One region of the Parageobacillus caldoxylosilyticus genome, then DNA from elsewhere that is predicted to be linked to it. Evidence: predicted binding sites of a transcription regulator. Region 1 holds the regulator's gene; each other region holds the start of a gene.
What was found. Region 1 encodes Rex, which represses fermentation and respiration genes when NADH is low (regulators of the CRP and FNR family bind a similar motif). Its sites were predicted from a motif close to TTGTGAAATATTTCACAA; they were not measured.

Region 1 (8,097 bases):
ATTTCCGCGCTAGTTAGTTCGCTTTTATTCGCCATCGTCCATATGGAACTCGAACACCTGCTCTTGTACGCAGCAATGGGATTTACGTTTGCCTTTCTTTATGCGAAAACGGGACGCATTTTCGTTCCGATTTTCGCCCATGTTACCATGAATACGTTCGTGGTCGTCATACAAACATTGTTTGCCGATGAAATTGAAAAAATAATGCGGCAGACAGAGCAGATACAACTCATTATTGGGGGCTTTTAAACAATGAAAGGGACGCCATTACAATTTGGTTTTTTCTATTTTCTGATGGGAGTGCTATTTACTTACTTGTCCATTCAAAGTGCAAAAGATACGATTTGGAACTTTTTCACGATCTTCCTTGCCATCCTGGCTACGCTTGATTTTGGAGCAGCAATACGTCTATTCGCACTCCACTTTCGCAATAAACCTCCCGTTTGATTTCACGGGAGGTTTTCTTGTTCCTGTTGCGCCAATAGCACTTTGCGGTAAGCCATCTTGGAAATCCAAATGCTTGCCTCATATAAAATCGAAAGCGGAATCATCACGATGACTTGCGATAATACATCCGGCGGCGTAATGACCGCAGCTACAATCAGCAAGGCCAAATAAGCGTATTTTCGTATTTTGATCAATAACATCGGTGTAATCAAACCAAGTCTTGTGAAAAACATCACTACTACCGGCAGCTGAAAGACAATGCCAAACGGCAAGATGAGCTGAAGCAAAAATTCAAAATATTCATTAATACCGATGACTTGATGAATACCCAGGCGTTCCGCCAAATTTTGCATAAAGCGAACGACAAACGGAAATAAAACAAAATACGCAAAACTAACGCCAGCGAAAAAGAGAACAATCGAAATGGGGATATAACTTAAAGTGACCTTTCGCTCTTTTTCATACAATCCCGGACTGACAAACGCCCAAAGTTGATAAAGCAAAACCGGAGCAGTAAGAACAAAGGCAATGACAAAAGCAAACTGAAAATAAATTTTGATCGGATCTGTCAAACGAAACGCATTCATCGTCAATTCTTTTGCTTCATCCGTCCGCTGCAAATATAAAATGACCGGTTCTACAAAAAAGAAGCTTCCTATCAAAGCAATGCCAAAAAAAACAAGAACAATGATAAGCCGTTTTCGCAACTCTCCTAGGTGCTCATACACCGACATTTCTTTATCGTTCATATGTCAACCATCCTAACTCATCATTGGTCGGCTTTTTTTTCATCCTCATCGGCTAATCCTTTCGTCGCATCCTTAAATTCGCGGAGCGATTGACCGAGCGACTTGCCCAATTCCGGAAGTTTTTTTGTTCCAAACAATAATAAAATGACAAGCACGATTAATAAATATTTCACGTTTCATTCTCTCCTTTTATTCAAGCGGGTAGTTTTTCAAAAAATAAACGAGCGACTGCAATTCGACCGCTAAGTCAATATGATGGACGCGAATATGCTTGGGTACGTTTAAGCGCGCTGGTGTAAAATTTAAAATTCCTTTAATTCCTCTTTGGACAAGACGGTCGGTAATCCACTGAGCGACATGGGCCGGCACCGTTAAAATCGCTACTGGAATCCCCTCGTGAAGACGGTCTTCCAATTCATCCAAATGATAGACAGGCACCCCGCCGACTTCTGTACCGACTTTCCTTTCATCTACGTCAAATGCCATCACAATTTTCGTATTATTGTTTTTCGAAAAATTATAATTTAAAAATGCGGTGCCTAAGTTCCCGACTCCAAATAGTGCAACTTCCGTTACCTCATCTTGATCGAGCGTTTTCCGGAAAAATGACAGCAAATAGTTGACATTATATCCGTATCCCTTTTTGCCAAGCGCTCCAAAATAGGAAAAATCGCGGCGGATCGTCGCAGGATCGACTTTGACCGCCTCGCTCAGTTCGGCAGAAGAAACGCGTTGTTTTCCAGAAGCGTGTAAATTTTTTAAAAAACGATAATATAACGGCAAACGTTTGGCCGTTGCTTGCGGAATTTTTGGCTGTTCATTGCTCATTGATGAATCCCCCAGCACTTCTTTTTTCGCGTTGATAATGTCCTGACTTTCCACCTGTTTTCTCTACCAAATAGGTTGGGCCAATAACCATTCCTTTATCTAACGCCTTACACATATCATATACTGTCAGCGCACATACAGAGGCAGCCGTTAGCGCTTCCATCTCCACCCCCGTGCTTCCCTTCGTTTTCACCGTTACGGTAATCAACAATTGATACAACGCTTTTTCTTCTTCGACATGCCAGGCAAACTGAATGTCGACACCTTTTAGCATAAGCGGATGGCACATTGGAATGAGATCGGCTGTTTTTTTCGCTGCCATAATACCTGCCACTTGCGCAACGGCAAGCACATCCCCTTTTTCGATCGCGTGGTTTGTCATTTTTTCATAAATTTCCTTATTTACTGTCACACTTGTTTGCGCGACCGCTATGCGAACCGTATCCTCTTTGTCCGTAATATCGACCATTTTTGCCCGGCCTTGTTCGTTGAAATGGGTAAATGATGACAACATAATCTCCTCCACTTATAAACTATACACTATTTTTCGTCATCTGTCTTTTATCGTTTTATTGCGATAAGAAAGTCACTTACGCTACACTATTATTGTCAAACGCGAGGTGAAAAACAATGATCATTTTACAAGTTAACCAACTGACAAAATATTTTGGCGCTGACCTTATTTTATCGAATATAAAATTAGAAATACAATCAAAAGACCGTATCGCTCTCGTTGGGAGAAACGGAGCCGGGAAATCGACCCTATTAAAGATCATTGCCGGTGAAATGTCTTACGATAGCGGGGAGATTATTAAACCAAAAGAAGTAACAATCGGCTATCTTGCCCAGGACAGCGGGCTTCACTCTTCGTTGTCGATTTGGGAAGAAATGATGACGGTATTCGCCCCGTTAAAGGCGATGGAGAAGCAATTGCGAGCGATGGAAATGCAAATGGGCGATCCCGATTTGCTTGCAGACGTTTCCCGTTATGAAAAACTATTAAAAGACTATGACGCGTTGCAAGAGCGCTATAAAGAACAAGGTGGTTACCAATACGAAGCTGATATTCGCTCCATTTTACACGGTTTGCAGTTTTCTAAGTACGATTATATGACGACTCCTGTCCAATCGCTAAGCGGCGGACAACGAACGCGGCTGGCGCTCGGAAAATTGCTGTTAATGAAGCCCGATTTGCTTATTTTGGACGAGCCGACCAACCATTTAGACCTCGAAACATTAACATGGTTGGAGCAATATTTACAAACGTATCCTGGCGCTATTTTAATTGTATCGCATGACCGCTATTTTCTCGATAAAGTAGTCACCCAAGTATACGAACTGTCACGTGCAACATTAAAGCGGTATAGCGGCAATTACAGCCGTTACCTAGAGCAACGGGCGGAGGAATACGAACGGGAACGAAAACTATATGAAAAACAGCAAGAAGAAATTGCAAAGCTGCAAGATTTTATTCAGCGCAATATTGCCCGCGCTTCGACAACCAAGCGCGCGCAAAGCAGAAGAAAACGGCTCGAAAAAATGGAAAGAATGGAGAAGCCGATCGGGGACGAAAAAGCTGCCTCGTTTTCCTTCGAAATCGAGCGGCAAAGCGGCAATGACGTGTTAATCGCTGAAGATGTCGCAGTAGGATACGATGCGGATCAGCCAATTTTTCGCAATGTCCGCTTTCGCATCACGCGCGGGGAAAGCGTCGCTTTGATTGGACCGAACGGAATCGGCAAATCCACGTTGCTAAAAGCGATTGTCAATAAACTCCCGCTACAAGCAGGGCATTTCCGCTACGGCTCGAACGTACAAATCGGCTACTATGACCAAAACCAGGCCGACTTGTCCTCAAATAAGCGCGTGCTCGATGAACTTTGGGATGAATTCCCTGACAAAACGGAAAAAGAAATCCGCACCGTGCTCGGAAACTTCTTATTCTCTGGGGATGATGTGCTAAAGCATGTATCGGAGCTAAGCGGCGGGGAAAAAGCAAGACTGGCGCTTGCCAAATTGATGATGCAAAAAGCGAACTTCCTTGTTTTAGACGAACCGACCAACCATCTTGATTTAGACAGCAAAGAGGTGCTCGAGAACGCCTTAATTGAATACCCTGGAACGATTTTATTCGTCTCTCATGACCGCTACTTTATCAATCGCATCGCCACGAAAATATACGAACTTTCTAGTGATGGAATTACCGAATATTTAGGTGACTATGACTACTATATCGCCAAAAAAGAAGAAATGCTGGAACTCGAACGTCTCGCTGCTGCGGAGCAGCGGCAAACCAATGCGAACCTTCCTGATGGAGAATCAACGAAAAAATTGAATTATGAACAAGAAAAAGAAGCAAAAAAACTAGAGCGGCAGCGCAAGCGCCGCATTGAAGAAATCGAAGCGGAAATTAGCGAATTAGAACAACAAATTGCGCACGTGGAAGAACAATTATGCGATCCTGACATTTACCAAGATCATGAAAAAGTGCAACAGCTGACAAAAGAGAACGAGGAAATGAAACAAAAACTGGATCTATTATTAGTGGAATGGGAAGAACTTCATACACTAAAATAACAAAATACACAAACATCCACCCGTTATGAACAGGTGGATGTTTTTTTAGTTAATCACATACCCACAAACTTATCCCCAATTTTATTCCCGTTATTCAAGTTATTCACCGGTTTTTCCACATTATCCACAAAAAATAGAGGGGTTATGCAAAAAAAACTGTGATTATTTCTTCCCTGATATCATAGAGATTTTTTTATTTTTCCACAATATCCACAACTTGTGGATAAATATATGCACAACCTTTATTTTTTTAATAAAAAAACGGACTTCTTCCAAGAATAAATCCTGAAAAAAAGCCCGTATCATTCCCCTTATTCTAACTCCAGGCCTGGGTTTGCATTTAATGCCATATCCGCCCGTTTTCCTTGCATATACAATACGGTTCCGGCCGCCGCGATCATTGCCGCATTATCAGTGCATAATGATAACGGCGGTATCACCAGCTCAACGTTGTCTAATTTCGCCATTTGCTTTTGTAATTCTGTCCTTAATCCTCGATTAGCGGCGACCCCGCCTGCAAGCAACACTTGACGAACATGATATTCTTTTGCCGCCTGGATCGTTTTGGTCACCAGCACATCGATGACGCTGGCCTGAAAGCTGGCTGCCATATCTTTTGGATCTATTTCTTCACCGCGCTGTTTGGCGTTATGCAGCGTATTTAATACGGCCGATTTCAAACCGCTGAAGCTGAAATCATACGATCCTTCTTCGAGCCAGGCCCGTGGCAAATCGATTGTTGCCTTTCCTTCCTGGGCAAGACGGTCAATATGCGGCCCGCCTGGATAAGGAAGGTTTAACGCTCTCGCCACTTTATCATATGCTTCTCCTGCCGCGTCATCCCGCGTTTCGCCAATCACTTGAAACTTTCCATGTTTCTCCATATAGACGAGTTCCGTATGTCCACCAGAAACAACAAGAGACAACAACGGAAATTTCATCTCAGCAACAAGACGGTTGGCGTAAATATGTCCTGCGATATGATGAACGCCGACTAGAGGAATATTATAGGCAAACGATAACGCTTTTGCCGCGTTGACCCCGATTAACAGCGCACCGACTAATCCTGGGCCTTGTGTTACCGCAATCGCGCTTAACTGTGAAAAAGAAACGCCCGCCTTATTCATCGCTTCTTCAATCACAAACGTAATCTGCTCGACATGATGGCGCGATGCGATTTCCGGCACGACGCCGCCGAATCGTTTATGACTTTCCATTTGCGAGGCGACGATATTGGATAAAATTTCTTTGCCGTTTTTCACTACTGCCGCTGCTGTTTCATCGCAGCTCGTTTCAATTCCAAGCACATATATGTCATGATTCATGATAAATTCACCCACATTACTAGCGCATCTTCTAAATTATCTGGATAATACTGTCTACGAATGCCACCATTGCGAAATCCTAATTTTCGATATAACGATTGGGCGACATGATTAGAAACACGAACTTCCAACGTCATCGTTACAGCCCCTAGCTGTTTGGCCGTTTCCATCAATTTGCGCATGAGCGCTTCTCCTAATTTTTTGCCGCGAAATTCCGGCAATACCGCTACATTCGTAATATGCGCCTCATCGATCACTACCCACATCCCGCCATAACCGATAACGCGGCCGCGATGCACCATGACAATATATTTGGCATAGCGATTGTGAACAAGTTCATTATAAAACGCTTCCCTGCTCCAAGGAGTAGTAAACGAGGCACGCTCTACTTGCAACACAGCATCAATATCATTTAACGTCATGGATCGAAATTGAATATCCATCCCCATGTTTATTTTCCCCTTCTTGTTTGGCAAGCCATTTGGCTTCTGCTTCGGCCAAACGAATGTAATTCGGTACGAATGCATGTGCATCTTCCCGCTCTTTTTTCTTTCCAAGGAACGCTAGTTCGCTTGGCCGCGGCAATTGTAATGCAGCGGGAGCAAAATGGGAGTATTCGCCCAAGTGCCGCTGAAAAATATTTTTATATAGAGCAACATCTGTCCCGATAAACAGCACCGCTTCTTTTCTTGCTTTTAGCTCGCTAGCCCATTCTTCCGCCAGCACAATTCGATCATGTTTTATACATTCGAGTTCTGTCCCATTGTAACGGTATAATCCGGTGTAAATTTGCCCTCTTCGAGCATCAAAGAACGGAGAAATGGCACCCGAAAAATACCGGCCATTAGCCGCCAGCACCTCTAAACTAGATACCCCGACGATTGGAATGTTTAAGGACCATGCTAGCGTTTTCGCAATCGTCACACCGATGCGTACCCCTGTATATGAACCTGGTCCTCTTGCGACAGCGATTAAATCAAGCTCCTGTGGAGTAACGCCACAATGTTTCATCAATGATTGGACCGCAGGCATAACACGCGTAGAATGGTCTTTCTTGATGTTGGTTGTTATTTCTCCTTTTACGACGTCATCCTCCACTAACGCAATTCCCATTACGACATTGGATGTATCAATCGCCAATATTTTCATGCTTCCAAAATCTCCTTACATAACTGTTCATACCATTCTCCCATTGGTTCCATTACTAATTTACGCTGATGATCTCCATGATGAAACAAATAAATGTTTAATCTTTCTTTTGGTAATTGCGTCTTGATAAGGTGTGCCCATTCAATAACAGTGACTCCATCTCCTTCAAAGTATTCATCAAAGCCAAGGTCCTCCATCTCATCCTCTAGACGGTACACATCCATATGATAAAGAGGAAGGCGCCCTTGATATTCTTTTACGATCGTAAAGGTAGGACTATTAATCGTTTTTTCAATTCCCAGTCCTTTTGCCAATCCTTTTGTAAAAGTCGTCTTTCCTGCCCCTAAATCTCCTTCTAGCGTAACAACAGATCCTGCTTCTAATTTTTCTCCCAATTTGCGAGCAAGGCTCATCGTTTCTTCCGGGGAATGCATTATCAGCTCATAACGTTTCATTGATTGTCACCTTAACACATTTTATCATGATAATCTTCGCTGTTGAAATTTTACCATATTTCCGCCATGTGTTACCACTGTTCATGATATAAAGGAAAGATAGCGGCTGCCTTATTATCAAAAGAAGGATGTTTCCACACCAGTTTGCGGTTAGGGAAAAGGGGAAGCAGACATTGTATGCACATAAAAATAAAAAAACCTTAGGAAATCTTATATTTCCTAAGGCAAACGGATTGCGGGGGCAGGATTTGAACCTGCGACCTTCGGGTTATGAGCCCGACGAGCTACCGGACTGCTCCACCCCGCGACGATAAAAAGAATCATTTAATTTAGAAAGATTTCATGAAATTCGTTGCCTCTTCCTCAACTAGCTAATTCAAAGATGTCAAATGCGTCGAGGCAACTCATTGAAAAAAAGTAAAGGGAATTTAGGCGTGTTTCACTCCCTGGTATAATAGAAACTGCCTAGCGACGACCTACTCTTGCAGGGGCGCTGGCCCCAACTACCATCGGCGCTGGAGAGCTTAACTTCCGTGTTCGGGATGGGAACGGGTGTTTCCTCTCCGC
Region 2 (8,097 bases), 1.6 Mb from region 1:
TACCAGTGCTTGTTCGCTCCGTTGATACCGTTGGAACAGTTCCGTAGAGAACTCCCCATCTCTTGTCCGTGGAACGCGCAAGGTCAACCGTCCCACCCGGGTCGTCAGCTGGCGTGGATACGAACCGTTTCGATAGCCTTTTCGTTCTTCCGTTCGTTCATAACGGCGAGCTCCCAGCTGTTCTTCTACTTGTGCCTCGAGGATTTGATTGAGGACTTGTTCCAATAGCTTAGCTAATCCCTCATCTCTGGTGAATAACCCGTGCAAAAGTTCATCATTTAGGGTAATATGATATTGAGCCATGGTTGCATTCCTCCTTATGTTTGGTGTTTTTGGTCCACTGTTTATTCTACCAAAGGGGAAGCAACATGGCTCTTTTTCTATTTCCCTTTTTACACAATTATATGGACTTAACTTTTCCACTACCTGTCGGTAATTCCATGGCAATATTATCTTCATTCATAAATTCTTTTTGATAAATTTCTAACATTTTAGATTGATGGTCAAGCAATCCTTTTACTTTTCTATTCCTTAAATCTCTAAATAAAGCTATAGGACTTTCAATAGACACGTTTGATCTTATCCTTTTTTTGAAAGCCATTTATTAACCCCCTTCCCAATACTTATCACCATTATCATTATATTACAAAAAAACTGTTAAAGCGCCAATTTAAAAAGTGTCTTTTTCATAATTTATAGAAAAAGAAGAACCACTTATATCTAATATACCGCTAATCACTGAATCAAATGGTGCCTATTAGCTCTCTCCTTATGTACTTTGTTGTTTATATCTGGACAAATAAGTACACACGTGCTAATATGTACATAAATTAACTCAATTTATTTTTTGGCTACAATTATCATTTTTTTATACGAATTATCAAAGTTTATACTTGATTATTAAGTAAACTTACTGACTTAACCCGTGGTGCTAGTTGAGTCTTAACGCTCAACTAGCCTAAGAACAACAAGCGAGTAAGCCAGTAAAATACCATCCAGTGCCGTTTCAAATCCAGAAATTGAGTTCGCTCGAATCTCGGTGATCCGATATGAATCGACTAAAATCGAAAACACGGTTTCAATCACTTTGCGTTTTCGTTTCATCCACTGTTTCCATGCGTCTGATTGGCGAATTCGCTGATTTTTTCGAACAGGCGTCCAAAAAGCAACTCGATGCTCTTCGTACAGCTTCTTTTGCAGTTTTTGGCTGATGTACCCTTTGTCACCTAGGTTATACGAATGTGGAATTTGTGTCATGACGGTTTCAGCGGCCACCCGGTCGTGACAAGACGCTTCGGTGACGACATATCCCATCGGAAGCCCTTGATCGGTGACCTGCAGATGAAGTTTTAACCCATAGAAAGCAATCCTTTTGGAAGCACAATAGCCAATATCGGCGATTCCACGAAACCGTTTGACGCGATACATTCGGGATGAATGACACAACTCGATCGGCAAGCTGTCCACAACCGCATACGCATGGTGCTGCCCGCGCTTGGCCAGCTGGTGCCGCATCCACTTGATCGCAAAGCCAAGCGCCCGGCAGCGACGGTTGTACCGAGAACGCTCAGGGAACAAGGCCTTGGGAAACAAATTCCCAATCACAAACCGGTGCCAAGCCCGTTCGGAAGTGAAGCCCAACAACTTTCCAAGGACATGGATGGCGATGATGACTTCGTCTTTCTGTTTCAACAAATGACGATTTCGACGTTGAAGAGGAATCTGGATACTCGATAGTTGAGCCGATACAAAGAACAAAATCGCTTCATATTGTTTTTGAAGTTTGGCTCGATCTGTTGTAAAATGAAAGTGCTCTTGCATGTGAATTCTCCTTTTAAATGTTTGGTCGCACTTTCATTTTAAGGAGATCCTCATGCAAGGGCTATTTTTATGCTTGTCTGATTTTATCTAGCACCACGGGTTGACTTATCATTTTTTTATCCTTCACTTTATATTATGTTAACTGAAATTTAAAAAATATATAAGTGACTTTTGATTGCCACTACTCTTTCTTTATTTGATAAAATTCTTCGCTAAATTGTTTGACTTGTTTCAACCTCTATCTATAAAAAATTCCTAATGTAATTCCAACTGTTTCACATGCTTGATGAACGCAATAACTTTTTCGATATTCATCGATAAAAGCTTTTTTTCTTGCTGCAACGGCTTATTTTGTCTTTTTAAATTTCGCATTTTGCAATTTTCTGCATCCGTATTTTTATCTGGAAACGCTTCAAATTTGCGTTTTAAATATAATCCTTTATCAATCGTTTTTCCGCCGCTCATATAATAGGACGAACATGTTTTTCGTTTTTGGTTAAGTACACGTCAAATCCTCGCGCTTTTAAATAATGTTCTAATACCGTCATGAAATCGAAAGAGCCGCCAACAAAACTGACTAAATAGCCACGAGAATAAATACGTCAAAAGGCCTCTTATAAAATGATTTAAATACACTTCTGGAACGTACGGAAATTTATCCAACATAAAGTTTTCTCTTATTATATTATCTCATAGTTTGTACTACAAATGACCTCATTTACTACTAAAACCCTTCCCGCAAACCGAAGAAAAAAGCAATAATCAGAAATGCATATACCCCTATTACTATACTTACAATACTTATTGTAATTGTCTTCCATTGTCCTTTTTCACTTATTAAGGCTGTTATTAGCGAAAGTCCTACACCGATTATTAAAATGCCAGTACCAATATCTCCTCTAATCTTACCATATCCGAAGGTTAATACAGTAAAAGTCAAGATTAGTAAAGCAAAAGATACTTTCCCTAAATGTTTTCTCAATTAAAAATCCCCCTATGAATTTGGTTTAAATATTATTAACCATTTCTTCCCTTTACTATATATTTCAATTTCACCTCTTTTCAGAATTTTATTCAAAATTTAGTTGTCGTTTAGTTCAGGCGGATTATTTTACTTCTTCAATCCCTTTATCTTCATTTACAAATATAACAGATATCCCAGTTCTTTCTTTTGCAAGGCGGGGTAAACGTTCCCATAGATTACGATATTGTTGCATATCAGGTAGAGCTATGCTATATTTTGCATTCGGATCACTCATCCTTTGAAGCGTCTCCCCTAAAATAGCTAAAAAGTAGTTTACTCTCATAGCACTCCGTGTGCCACAACCCTTAACTTCAATTATCCATCTTTCTTTACCTTTAAATGCATCAATATCAATACCTTGACTCTTTCCCCATGCAACCTGTGTATTCCAACCATTAGAAATAAGGTAATTATTTAATAGTAGTCTAAAATTGGATACATAATGCTTAACAAGATAAAAATAGTTGTCATTATTAACATTATTTCTCCTCGGCAACCCAAAAAGAAATAGATATTTCATATTAACATTAGTTCAAATTCATTAAGAATGATTAGATTTCTCGAGTTTTGCATTCACCATTGTTATCCCCTTTTGCTTCATTTTGGGATACCGTATTTCTAAATTTTTGAGCAGCTGTGCATGAAAGACGGGAAATCCTTGTTCCCAGAACCACTTTGCCGTGCGGGAGAACGTAGAAAGATGAGGAACTTCACTAAGCCCACAAGCCCGCTGAAAACAGCGAAAACACTGCACGATGCGCACTAATTTTCACAAGTAATCAATAGCAAAATAGGTTTTCAAAAAGAAACATTTTAACAATGATTTTTTCGACACTGGCAGCCTTCCTGTCACATACGGTGTTTCTGGCAACGATAGAGAGTCAATATATCGAAATAACGATACTAAAAGTGGATCAATTTCATAAGACCATGTATGTTCATTGTTTAAATTGGAAATCATGATAGTGTCCACCCCTTGGTAGTTGGTTTTGGTCACTGTATATGATTTCCAAGGTGGTGGATTTTTTATGTGCATCTATGCATCCATTATGTCTTTTGCAACACGTTCCTATATTGAAAAAGGACAGCCTTATTTGGACTGTCCTTTTCGCTTTTGCCGCAGTAAAGTCACGGCTTGTAGTTAATACCTATGCCAAACCAAATCATTCCCATACAAGAAACGATTAGGATGAAATGAAGGATGCCGCCTAAATATGAGTAGAACCGATCTTCTTTGATGAGGCCAAGCAAGCATATGAGCATTCCGAACAATGAAATCCAAATGTAACTGATATCAAAAACAGGGATCTCCGCTATAATTTGTACATTTAACAAAATAAGCAAAAATACAGCCACCAATGTATTTAGCATATTGATTCTTGCTATTTTCATTTTCGACAATTCCCCCCTTTGCTATGGCAAATTAATCTGACCTAATCGAATTACGTTGACTTCCTTCATCTTTTCTAGAGACAAAACATCTTTGGCGGTTCCCGTTATAGCGATTCCATAAATCTTCAATTCTTTATGCTTTTTCACCCATTTTAGTCGCTCGGCCATCTTTAAGTCTTTGTATTCCGTTAGTTGTGTTGCCCATTTTTCGTTTTTGCTCAATAGCTCGAGCCCTTTGATTACTTCTTCGTAATCAGTAAGCGAACGATTGAATATAGAGTCTACATGCACTTTTTTATATGGAAAGCCAATTGCTGGTGTTTGGATGAAATCTAAATCATTCCTCATCTGTTCCTCTACACCTGTGTCCAACGCAAGCCATGTCATATGATATCCCTTAAATTTTTCATTTATTTCTTTTAAGGAATAGGACCGATTCAGGGAAATATAGATTTCAACCGGCCAATCGCTTGGGAGAGACTCAATTTTTGTTCGTTCGTCAGGTAAAAAGTATTTGGCTTTCGGGTGAATAAAGTTGATTCCAATGTGATCAATCGAATACCCAATCGCTCGATAATTCGATTCTTTAGCAAACACATCATTTAAGAATAGTTTGTAAGTATCCTTGCCTAGATAATTTTTTTTATCATCCATCCATTTATATTTGTCGGTCGTGACAGTCATGGTAAAGGGCTTGATCTCAACATCGACCGTATCGTAATCTACATACACATTTGGCGCTGTCATTTCACTCACCGTTCGAATGGTTTCAATAAATTCGTTCCCTCTGTTATGCTCTCGCCCCCAGCCGTAATAAACAAAAGTAAACATAGTCAATAAGGGAACAATCGTGAGTATAAATGATACAACAAGCAGCGTATTTCTAAAAAAGAATTTTTGTTGGGCCTTTTTCATCATTTTTGCGAGATCGTCTTCCTTCATCCTTTCATCATGAAGGGTTTCATGGAGAAATTCATTGTATACGTCAAAACTTTCTAGAAGTTCCTCTATTTTCTGTTCTTCCTCTTTGCTTAGTGTGCCATTTTGATATTTCTGCAATAATGGTTTTAACTCGTCTTTTCTCATCCCTTCACCTCATTGCGTAATCGTTTTTCTAATTCCCGTCTGCCCCGAAACACAAGGCTTTTTAAATAAGGGAGTTTTACGTTTAACAGCTCCGCCGCTTCTTTATAGCTAAATCCTTTTAAATCGACGAGCATAATGGCTTTTTGTTGCAGTTCTTTCATGTTGGACAAATGTTTATAAATCAACTCCAGCTCATATTTTTGCAAAAACGCGTTTTCCGTTTCTAATAATGGATCTAGCTTTAACGACGCAAAGAAATCATCCACTTGTACAAGCTGCATCTTTTTTGCTTTTCTGCAGTGGTCGATGAAGGTATGATAAGCGATCCGGTAAAGCCATGACTTTATTTGTGCTATGTCGCTTATGCCGCTTACATGTAAATAAACCTTATAAAATGTTTCCTGCAGGAGATCCTCTGCCAAATGATAATCATTGGTTAGTCTGTACAGATAGCGAAAAAGGGATTTGGAATACAAGCGCATAAGTATATCGAACTCGAAATTATTGGCAATGGTTTCCACCCTCCTTCCGCTATAAAAGACGCATAAAAAAATAAAAATGTTTCTGTTTTTCCAAAATTTTTTATGAAACATATGCATTAATTAGAAAAATCATCGGACATCATTTTGAAACAGCATCCATACATACTTTAATTACTTCTATATAAAGCGGTTATCATATCTTTGCTATCCATATATGTAAAGGATTCGGTGAATCTTGTCACAAATTATTCTTAAATTTTCCAAAGAAAATGCACAAATTGTGATTAAGGTTAATAGATGTGGATGTATAAATGCAGGAGGTGATTAGATGAATATGACGCATTACATGGAACTGTTAGCGGTGAATCAACCTTGGAATTTGATTTTATTTATGGCTATTCCCGTTGCTCTTGCTGAGACCATTGCAATAACGGAGCTGGCAATTCTTTTTACTCGCCGTTTCGATGGAATGATCCGTAAAATCAACAAAATATGCAGCATCATTGTTGGTGTCTACTTTTTAGGAATTTTTATTTACTTATTGGTGAGTGCCGTCATTCCATTCACATTGAATGGGGAATGGCGCGGATGGATTGATATTATTGCGGTAGGATTTTATTTAATGGGCGTCATTCCGTTATTGGGATTAAGTCTAATCGATTTAGGCATAATCGGGCGTAGATGGAGCGAGGAACAAAAGTTGAAATATCATTCCACTTTCGTTGGTATATTTCTAGTAGTAGCTCATATTGCCATGATTTTTGGAATGCTCGACCCATCGATCGGCGGCGACCATTCTCATCATATGCATATGTGAAAATAAAGGGGGGGCCAAAAGCAACCACTTTTAGGACACCCTCCTCACATTTCTTTATTTAACTTATTGCAGAAACGATCCCGATCGTGTAAGAAATAAAACGTCAATCAAGGTACATTAAATTCACATTGTGTTTAATTGGCTTCTTATTTCTTAGAAAAGCCTGTGATTGTAAAACAAGTAATAAACGCAACTGTTGTAACTATTATGCTGAATACTAAACCAATAATCCCCCCCATACAAGCATCTTCATTTGGATAAGAAGATTTCAGCGTTACTAACTGATAAGCTAACACAAAAGTCAAAAAAACATAAAAACTACTCCCTAAAAACCCCATCTTCAAACGATTGCTTTTAGCACCCTGCCATGCATGATTAATTAATACCCATGAAAAGATACTTCCGACTACAGCCAAAAACATGACAATCAAATGAACGAACGGAATTGAAAAATATAACAATAAACCCGTGGTGCTAGTTGAGTCTTAACGCTCAACTAGCCTAAGAACAACAAGCGAGTAAGCCAGTAAAATACCATCCAGTGCCGTTTCAAATCCAGAAATTGAGTTCGCTCGAATCTCGGTGATCCGATATGAATCGACTAAAATCGAAAACACGGTTTCAATCACTTTGCGTTTTCGTTTCATCCACTGTTTCCATGCGTCTGATTGGCGAATTCGCTGATTTTTTCGAACAGGCGTCCAAAAAGCAACTCGATGCTCTTCGTACAGCTTCTTTTGCAGTTTTTGGCTGATGTACCCTTTGTCACCTAGGTTATACGAATGTGGAATTTGTGTCATGACGGTTTCAGCGGCCACCCGGTCGTGACAAGACGCTTCGGTGACGACATATCCCATCGGAAGCCCTTGATCGGTGACCTGCAGATGAAGTTTTAACCCATAGAAAGCAATCCTTTTGGAAGCACAATAGCCAATATCGGCGATTCCACGAAACCGTTTGACGCGATACATTCGGGATGAATGACACAACTCGATCGGCAAGCTGTCCACAACCGCATACGCATGGTGCTGCCCGCGCTTGGCCAGCTGGTGCCGCATCCACTTGATCGCAAAGCCAAGCGCCCGGCAGCGACGGTTGTACCGAGAACGCTCAGGGAACAAGGCCTTGGGAAACAAATTCCCAATCACAAACCGGTGCCAAGCCCGTTCGGAAGTGAAGCCCAACAACTTTCCAAGGACATGGATGGCGATGATGACTTCGTCTTTCTGTTTCAACAAATGACGATTTCGACGTTGAAGAGGAATCTGGATACTCGATAGTTGAGCCGATACAAAGAACAAAATCGCTTCATATTGTTTTTGAAGTTTGGCTCGATCTGTTGTAAAATGAAAGTGCTCTTGCATGTGAATTCTCCTTTTAAATGTTTGGTCGCACTTTCATTTTAAGGAGATCCTCATGCAAGGGCTATTTTTATGCTTGTCTGATTTTATCTAGCACCACGGGTTTATTATGCA
Region 3 (8,097 bases), 120 kb from region 1:
GCCTCTGACGCTCTTCATTTTGCGTCCGTTTCAGCATGGGCGGCACTTAAAGTCGCGGAACGGTAGAATTGTTCCGCAACTGCAGTAGCATTACTAAGCAAACTCGGTGTGATCCACCCAAACGACATCGATGCCGCGGCGATTATACTAAAAAGCATTTTACTTGCCATCATGATGGAATATTATGTATACTATTATTAGCAACCAGATATATTGAGTGCTAACAACTTATCTCTCATCTATTTTTTCATTTCTTTCATTTTTTCATCATCCATCTGTTTCGGCCTTCATAATATTAAGTGAACCCTGTGAAGCTCGAAACTAATGGGAGGGATGACAAAATGAAAGCATTGTTGTTAGCTGGAGGTTTAGGTACACGTCTACGTCCATTAACTGAAAATCTGCCGAAACCAATGGCACCCATTGCGAATCGCCCATGGTTGGAACACCTCATCACCTATCTACATGAACAAGGCGTCGATCAGTTTGTTATAGCCGCGCACCACTGTTCGGATGTGATTCGCCGTTACTTCGGAGACGGACGGCGCTGGGGAGTGAAGATTGAGTACGCTCTCGAACCGTTTCCGATGGGGACGGCAGGAGCTATCAAGAATGCGGAGCGATTGCTCGATGAGCGGTTCCTGGTCGTCAACGCTGACATTGTCCACTTGCCGCAGTTGATTCCTCTTCTTGAGTTTCACCGCCAGCATGGTGGAATCGCCTCTATTGCGCTGACAGAAGTAGAAGACCCTTCTTCATACGGAGTAGTTGAACAGGATGATGCCGGACGGATCTTGCGTTTTATTGAGAAACCTCGCCCTGAGGAGGCGCCGTCAAATCGGATCAACGCCGGTTTGTACATACTAGAACCGGAGGTCATGCGTTATATCCCGGCGCAACGTGAGGTCTCTATTGAGCGTGAAACGTTCCCGCGTCTGATTCGGGAAAGCGCCGGCGTATATGGTATGGTAAGCCAAGGCTATTGGCGCGACATGGGGACTCCGGCCCGTTACCGCCAGGTTCATTGGGATGTGCTCGACCGACGTTTTCCTCTTTCCATGCAAGGGCGTCAGGTTCAGCCTGGTGTTTGGACAGGGGAAAACGTCGAATTCGGTTCCGGTTCCCTCTTGGTGCCGCCGGTGTTGATTGGGAACAATGTGAAGATAGGCGACCAGGCGGTGATTGGTCCATACGCGGTGATTGGTGATAACTGCCGCATCGGTGCCCGCGTGCATTGCTCGCACTCCATCCTTTGGGATCGTTCAGTCGTGCGTGAGGGCAGCCGCCTCAGCAACAGCATTTTCGGGTATCGGACCGTGGCGCCTGCCGGCGAGGTATTCAATAATTCCATTATCAACCAACCGAAAGAGGTGATGCAGGCATGAAGCGGATCGCATACGTCAGTACATTTCCACCGCGTCGTTGCGGCATCGCCACATTCACCGAGCATCTTCTCAACAGCGTGCGCATCGCCGGCAAACGGCGCGATGTTGATCCGGTGATTGTACTCTATAACGAAACCGATGGCGACTCGGCCTATCGAAACGATCCGAAGTTCTGGCCTTTACCGGCGCAGGACCGTGCGGCTTACACGCAGATGGCGGAACAGGTCAACCGCAGCGATGTCTCGGTGGTGGTCCTGCAGCACGAGTTTGGCATTTTCGGAGGCGAAGCGGGTGAATACATACTCGACTTCGTCCATGCCCTGAAGAAGCCGCTCGTCACGACGTTTCACACCATCTTTGCCGATCCTCAACCGCCTTATCGCCGTATTCAGCAACAAATCGCTGATGCGAGCGACGCTATCGTGGTTATGAATCGTCAGGCGATTTCGTATCTGACCAGAGCGTTTAACTTGCCGGAGCGTAAAATCTTCTACATTCCGCACGGTGCACCGGAGCCAAGTGGCGAGGATCGGGATCTCCTCCGCCGTCGCCTGGGATTCGAGGGGCGCAAGGTCATGTTCACCTTTGGATTGCTCAGTCGCGGCAAGGGCATCGAGTCGGTGATCACTGCCTTGCCGGGAGTGGTCCGCAAAGTGCCAGAGACTCTATACGTCATTGCCGGACAGACACACCCTGAAGTGAAAAAGCGCGAGGGGGAAGCATACCGCGAGGAGTTAAAGGAGATGATCCGTCGCCTTGGGCTGGAGGCGAACGTACGGATGATTGATCGCTATTTCAGCGAGGAGGAACTGATCGACTACTTGACAGCGTGTGATCTTTACGTCACCCCATATCCGGGAATGCAGCAAATTACCAGCGGCACCTTGGCCTATGCGGTTGGCGTGGGTCGTCCGGTTCTCTCGACGCCATATGAACATGCCCGTGACCTGCTGCGCGGATGTGAGGAACTGCTGTTACCGTATGGCGACACTGCCGCTTGGGAGCGGCAACTGCGGCGGCTGTTAGCGGATGAAGCAACTATGCGGCAATGGGAGGAGAAGATCAGACAGATCGGTGCAGCGACGCACTGGCCACACGTTGGCGAACAATACCTGAAACTGTTTGCGAAGCTCTGCAGCGAAACGGACGATGATGCAAAGGCTGCAGAGCGGAGTGAAGGAGAGGTGAAGCCTATTGTCCCCGTCAGTCGTTAAGTTCGATCATCTGGAACGCATGACTGACGACACGGGGTTGCTCGAGCATTGCCTCGGGCGCATCCCGCGCCGGCAAGAAGGTTACTCGACCGATGACAACGCGCGCGCCATCTGGGCGTGCATGGAGTGGTTGGATCTGCTTAGAGACGATGAATCCGCGGAACGACGAAGACTATACCAGCTGCTGGATCGGTACTTGGCCTTCTTGCTTTGGGCGCAAAGGGAGGACGGCTGGTTTCAGAACAACTTTTATTTTAACCGGATGCCGGAATCAGAGTCGCGCTCGGACGACTGTCTGGGCCGCTCCCTATGGGCGGCGGCAGCGGCGTACTTGAATCTCGAAGACGCTGCCCGGCGTCGCGTGGCCGCCGAGATCCTGCGCCGGTCGCTTTCGGCCAGCGGCGAGTTGCAGTTTTTGCGCGGCCAGGCCTGGGGTCTCGCAACTTGTTGCCTGCTGCTGTCTAAGCGAAGAGACGGTTCGACTTTGCCTTCTGGAGTGACTGAAGCCGATCTCATCAATCTGGCGGACGTGTTCGAGCAGCGCTTGCTCGATGCTTACCGCACGCACAGGACGGATGACTGGCGGTGGTTTGAGCCGCAAATCACCTACGCCAATGGGCTATTGCCGTGGGCGCTGTTTGTGGCCTATCGGTACCACAGACGCGTCGATACGCTAGAAGCAGCCAAGGAGAGCCTCGACTTCCTGGTGGATAAGATGAGCGGTCGCGATGGTGTCATCCGTCCCATCGGCAATCGCGGTTGGTGTGACGGCCATCGGCGTGCGGACTGGGATCAACAGCCCATCGACGTGATGAAATTGGCTTTGGCTGCGCGCGAGGCCTATCGGGTGTTGGGAGACGACGCGTACCGAGAAGTCGTTCGCCGCTGTCGCGATTGGTTTTACGGCGACAACGACCTCGGCATTCCCCTCGTCGATCCGAGCGATGGGAGTTGCTGTGACGGCCTTACCCCGGACGGGCCGAATCTGAACCGGGGCGCAGAGTCGACACTTTCCTATCTGTTGACGGAAGCCATGGCAAAATCCTTGCAGTTGGGGGTGGTTCTCGATGAGCTTTTCGATGGCACAACAATCCGTTCTGCCACCGCACGTGTTTAAGGAGTACGACATTCGCGGGCGCGCAGGAGAGGAACTGGACGAGAATTTTGCCTACTTGTTAGGAGCGGCGTTTGCGGAAATGGTCCGGCAAGCCGGTGAACAGAAGGTGGTGGTTGGCCACGACAACCGCATCTCTTCGCCGGCATTACACCGTGCACTGATTGCAGGGCTTAGCCAGGCGTCATGCCGGGTGATCGACATCGGTCAGGTGACAACCCCGATGTTCTACTACAGCCTTGAGTACACCAATGTGCCATGCGGCATCATCGTCACCGCCAGCCACAATCCGGGCGACGAAAACGGTTTTAAGATTGCGATGAATAAGACTACTATTTATGGCGAGCGCATCCAGGAGCTGCGGCGGACGATGGAACGGATTCTCAACTCACAAGGGATCAACCGCAGCGACTCGTGGAAGGAAGGATATGTGGAGACGCTTGACATCGAGCCGGCCTATCTGCAAATGCTGCAAGACAAGATCCAGTTGGGCGCACGCAAGCTCAAGGTAGTGGTCGATTGCGGCAATGGGACCGCTTCGACGATTGCACCGAAAGCCTTGGAGGCATGGGGATGCGAGGTCATCCCTTTGTACTGCGAATCCGACCCAACATTCCCTAATCACCATCCGGATCCGGTGGTGCCGGAAAATCTGAAGGATTTAATTGACGTGGTGCGACGGGAAAAGGCGGATCTCGGTGTGGCATTTGATGGTGACGGTGACCGGCTGGGTGTCGTCGATGAGGAAGGAAACATCCTCTGGGGCGACCAACTGATGATTTTATTCTGGCGCGAGATTCTTCGCCGCTATCCGGGAGCCGAAGCGCCGGTCGAGGTCAAGTGTTCTCAGGCGTTGGTGGAAGAAATCGAACGGCTCGGCGGCAAACCGTTCTTCCATCGAACTGGCCATTCACACATCAAGGCGACGCTGCGCAGCCGGCCAGAGATTCCATTTGCAGGTGAAATGTCCGGACATCTGTTCTTCAATGACGAGTTCTACGGCTATGATGACGCCCTGTACGCGGCGGGACGGCTGTTGCGAATACTCTCCAACGATGACCGCAAGCTGTCGCAGCTATTTGCCGATGTCCCGCGGTATCACGCCACTCCGGAGACGCGCGTGCCTTGTCCGGAAGAGCAGAAGGCGGAAGCCATCGCCGCGGTCAAACAGCGGTTTGCGAGCATTAACGAGGTCGTAGACGTGGACGGTGCCCGCATCCAGTTCAGAGACGGTTGGGGGTTGGTGCGTCCGTCGAATACGCAGCCTATCCTTGTTCTGCGCGCCGAAGCCACGTCACCGGAGGCATTAGCCGATATCAAGCAGCAGCTGGCTGACGTACTCGGCGAGCCGCCGCTTAACTTGACCATCCCGTGGTGATGCAGATCGCGATTGAAGTTGGATCGCAATTCGTATCGGCGCCGACCTGAACGGTCCATGCTGTTCGGGTCAGCGCTGTTTTGTTTTCTTGGTAGTTATAATTGAGAAGGCAAGCCAAAAATGTTTCCATTATAAGTTGCTATACTTTTGTTGTTCAGAAGATGGCTAAATGGATTTACTGTAAATTATATAAAAATAAAAATAATGAGTGTCATGGTCGAAAGTAAGAAAAGACTTTGAAACCATTAAGTTTTGTTCAAATATTTGTCATAAATTTGGAAGTGTAAGCGTTACAATCAAAAAATTAAATAAAAGTTCATAAGTGTTTAGGCTAGCATCGTTTACAATATATACGTGAAAATCATCACAAATAAATATATAAAAATAATATTCATCATGTTGGATTGTACATCACAGAAAGGAAGGATCTATCTTGGGGATATTATCGGTTAGTGGAATCATTATTCGATTTTTATTAGGTGGAGGAGCGGTCGTTGCTTCTACCATCGTTTCAAGAAAATTAGGATCAAAAATGGGAGGAATTTTCGCGGCATTTCCCGCTGTATTTTTCGCGGCGTTATTGACACTTCGGTTAGATGCAAAAAGCAGCGAGTTAGTGGAAAAGTCGATTGTTTTATCCCAAGGAGCTATTGTTGGGATGTTCATAAATATTATGTGTGCAATAGCGGTCGTTTATCTTTGTACGAGAAAAGGTTGGAAACGCGGGCTTACACAATCGCTAGCTGGATGGTTTCTTGTTTCTATTGTTTATGCTTTTATTTCAACATATTTCTAAGTTATTAAGGTGATCGTTATGGATGGACGTGATTTATTTTTCCGTTTTTTATTTGGTGGCTCTGCAGTTGTACTAAGTTATGTAACGGCAAAACTGTTGCCATGGAAAGTGATTGGAGGAATTTTTGCGGCATTCCCAGCTGTTATGGTCGTTGCCGTGATGATGGTTGGCATGAAGAACGGATCTAAAGAAGCAGCAAAAACAGCGCAAGGATCTGTTTATGGAATGATCGGTTGTTTGATTTGTGTATTAACAGTGTTATTTTCCCTACAGCTTACACACAATTGGTGGGTAAGTTTTATTTTTGGTCTAATTGCATGGTTTGCAAGTTCGTCATTCCTTGTATACATGCGAGATCATAAAAATATATCAAAATCGGAGCATTGACAAAGAGGCGGCAGAACAAAAAAGCTAATGGAATCATGAGCAGCGAATATAGAAGCCTGGCATGATACGAACGTGCTGGGCTTTTTTTTTTTGTGTGCTATGAAAAACTAACGTCTTTCAAAAAACGTTCTTTTCAAAAAATCGAATGATAAGGGCTCTTCCTCCAAAACTGTCGTATTCAAAAATCAGTATATATCCTGATTTTTTGATATCCATTAGAAGTTGTGCAGATATCAAAGCCGAAATCCATTGATTTGATTGTACGGAATAGCATCCTAAACTGTCATTTGAGAGGCCATGTCAGTTCTCCAGCAAATATACAAAACATATAACAAACGATATAAATAATTTTACATTTTGTCCAATGAATGGGGTTATTTGATTATATACAATAATATATAAGTTTTAGTATTCATAACACCAAAGAATCGATCTAATAAAGGAAATGTACCAAAATGGCTAAGCTGAGGCATCGATGAAGCGAAAGAGGTTCCAGGAATGAATCGAGCAATTGGCCTGTATTGGTTTAAATAGTGAGAATGGTGTTTGTCGCCCAGCACTTTCTCCAAAAGACCGGCAGGCAGAGTCATTGCATTAACTGCTCTGGCGGGCAGGCCCCCCTCTCTATATTGTTCACGTATCCGTCGAGTCCGCTTGCTGAAGCTCGGAAACAAGGAAGTGATGTGCCACCAATACCTCATGCTCGATCAGGGCGCATTAGCAAAATCTGTTTTTGAAGATGCCAAAGGATGTATGGTCACCAATGCTTGGAGGATGTACTGCGGAATCGTATGAAAAACGGGAATTGACAAACTGGCAGTTCAGATATGTATTCCTTCAGCTTCAGGGATCAAAAAGAAATTGGGAGTGGGATTTTGCTAAAATCCACTGATTGAAAATCGCCATCCTGTGTATATACTCCGGAAGTGGTTGCTGCTGGAAGATTGAGCCTGAATCAGCCCGTTGATATCATAATCAGCCCGTTGATATCATATCTACAAAAGCAGCTAAATTATTCAGAATATTCAAACTAAAAAATACAACTACTGTTGGCGCAGATGCTGCCCTAGTTCTTTCTGATCCACCAATAAAAAGAGCGATTTCTGCAAGAGCCCCGCTCATATGAGCGTGGATTGCAATCCAGTTGAGGGAATGAAAGTACGTAGAGAAGTCATCACTGTCCTTTCGCGTGAAGCCTGTATTATTCAGATAAGACATTTGTAGGGCAAGAAGGATATTGGAAGAAGCCAAAATCAAGTAATAGGGGTGAAATGAATATGGGCGACAAAGTGAAAAGTAAGTTGATTCATCATACGATGTTCGCGGGGATGAATCGGTTGAGGTGCATAAAGTCAAAGGATTGAACGAACACCTCACATTTATTCGTGAAGTGAAAAAAGTCAGGTGTCTATGGCCCTTATTTCTGCGCGGAACAAACCTCGCAATCATGAAAAAGCAAACGGATGTTATATTGCTTCTGCGAATTAAGTTGGAGGAGAAGCTTTTGGAAACATGGCGAAGTTTTACGGATAATCCTGTTTAACAGACCTGCGTGGCAACATCATGGCTATTGAGAGCCGTGATCGAGACAAAGTTATCATCGGAGCAATCAATCAGCAAGTCATTCAAGAAGTGTGCGATGCACGGAACTTTATCGAGATCGTCGTCCCGACACATACATGAGACTTCAAATAATTTAAAAAGGGGGGTTCTTGATGAAAACACAGATTGAACAAAATGGTATTGTAACCCTTACAGAAGAAGAGGCTAAAAGGCTGAATGGAAGTGAATTGTGGAATGATGATTTGCGGCCGACAACATTT

Region 2: the regulator Rex is predicted to act here: its motif matches at 6,032-6,049, upstream of BV455_RS18975 (DUF6803 family protein).
Region 3: the regulator Rex is predicted to act here: its motif matches at 5,444-5,461, upstream of BV455_RS06825 (DUF3147 family protein).

What each region holds. Positions count from the first base shown of each region.
Region 1 covers NZ_CP040553.1:1,455,087-1,463,183, forward strand. Annotated here, with positions in the region: gene BV455_RS07335 (CPBP family intramembrane glutamic endopeptidase) at 1-249, shown strand, start outside; gene BV455_RS07340 (YdiK family protein) at 253-447, shown strand; gene tatC (twin-arginine translocase subunit TatC) at 450-1,196, opposite strand; gene BV455_RS07350 (twin-arginine translocase TatA/TatE family subunit) at 1,217-1,369, opposite strand; gene BV455_RS07355 (redox-sensing transcriptional repressor Rex) at 1,386-2,024, opposite strand; gene moaC (cyclic pyranopterin monophosphate synthase MoaC) at 2,014-2,535, opposite strand; gene BV455_RS07365 (ABC-F family ATP-binding cassette domain-containing protein) at 2,655-4,601, shown strand; gene tsaD (tRNA (adenosine(37)-N6)-threonylcarbamoyltransferase complex transferase subunit TsaD) at 4,913-5,926, opposite strand; gene rimI (ribosomal protein S18-alanine N-acetyltransferase) at 5,923-6,375, opposite strand; gene tsaB (tRNA (adenosine(37)-N6)-threonylcarbamoyltransferase complex dimerization subunit type 1 TsaB) at 6,335-7,075, opposite strand; gene tsaE (tRNA (adenosine(37)-N6)-threonylcarbamoyltransferase complex ATPase subunit type 1 TsaE) at 7,072-7,530, opposite strand; tRNA gene BV455_RS07390 (tRNA-Met) at 7,764-7,837, opposite strand; rRNA gene rrf (5S ribosomal RNA) at 7,994-8,097, opposite strand, start outside.
Region 2 covers NZ_CP040553.1:3,732,182-3,740,278, forward strand. Annotated here, with positions in the region: gene BV455_RS18925 (IS256 family transposase) at 1-303, opposite strand, end outside; gene BV455_RS18930 (hypothetical protein) at 401-601, opposite strand; gene BV455_RS18935 (IS982 family transposase) at 943-1,821, opposite strand; gene BV455_RS20530 (hypothetical protein) at 2,077-2,286, opposite strand; gene BV455_RS18945 (hypothetical protein) at 2,546-2,803, opposite strand; gene BV455_RS18950 (hypothetical protein) at 2,928-3,365, opposite strand; partial or broken gene BV455_RS20840 (transposase) at 3,399-3,806, opposite strand; gene BV455_RS18960 (hypothetical protein) at 3,974-4,237, opposite strand; gene BV455_RS18965 (anti-sigma factor) at 4,259-5,323, opposite strand; gene BV455_RS18970 (sigma-70 family RNA polymerase sigma factor) at 5,320-5,922, opposite strand; gene BV455_RS18975 (DUF6803 family protein) at 6,134-6,622, shown strand; gene BV455_RS18980 (hypothetical protein) at 6,769-7,038, opposite strand; gene BV455_RS18985 (IS982 family transposase) at 7,108-7,986, opposite strand.
Region 3 covers NZ_CP040553.1:1,334,512-1,342,608, reverse strand. Annotated here, with positions in the region: gene BV455_RS06845 (nucleotidyltransferase family protein) at 342-1,385, shown strand; gene BV455_RS06840 (glycosyltransferase family 4 protein) at 1,382-2,599, shown strand; gene BV455_RS06835 (YyaL domain-containing protein) at 2,580-3,716, shown strand; gene BV455_RS06830 (phosphomannomutase/phosphoglucomutase) at 3,667-5,091, shown strand; gene BV455_RS06825 (DUF3147 family protein) at 5,525-5,887, shown strand; gene BV455_RS06820 (DUF3147 family protein) at 5,906-6,274, shown strand; gene BV455_RS06815 (NCS1 family nucleobase:cation symporter-1) at 7,990-8,097, shown strand, end outside.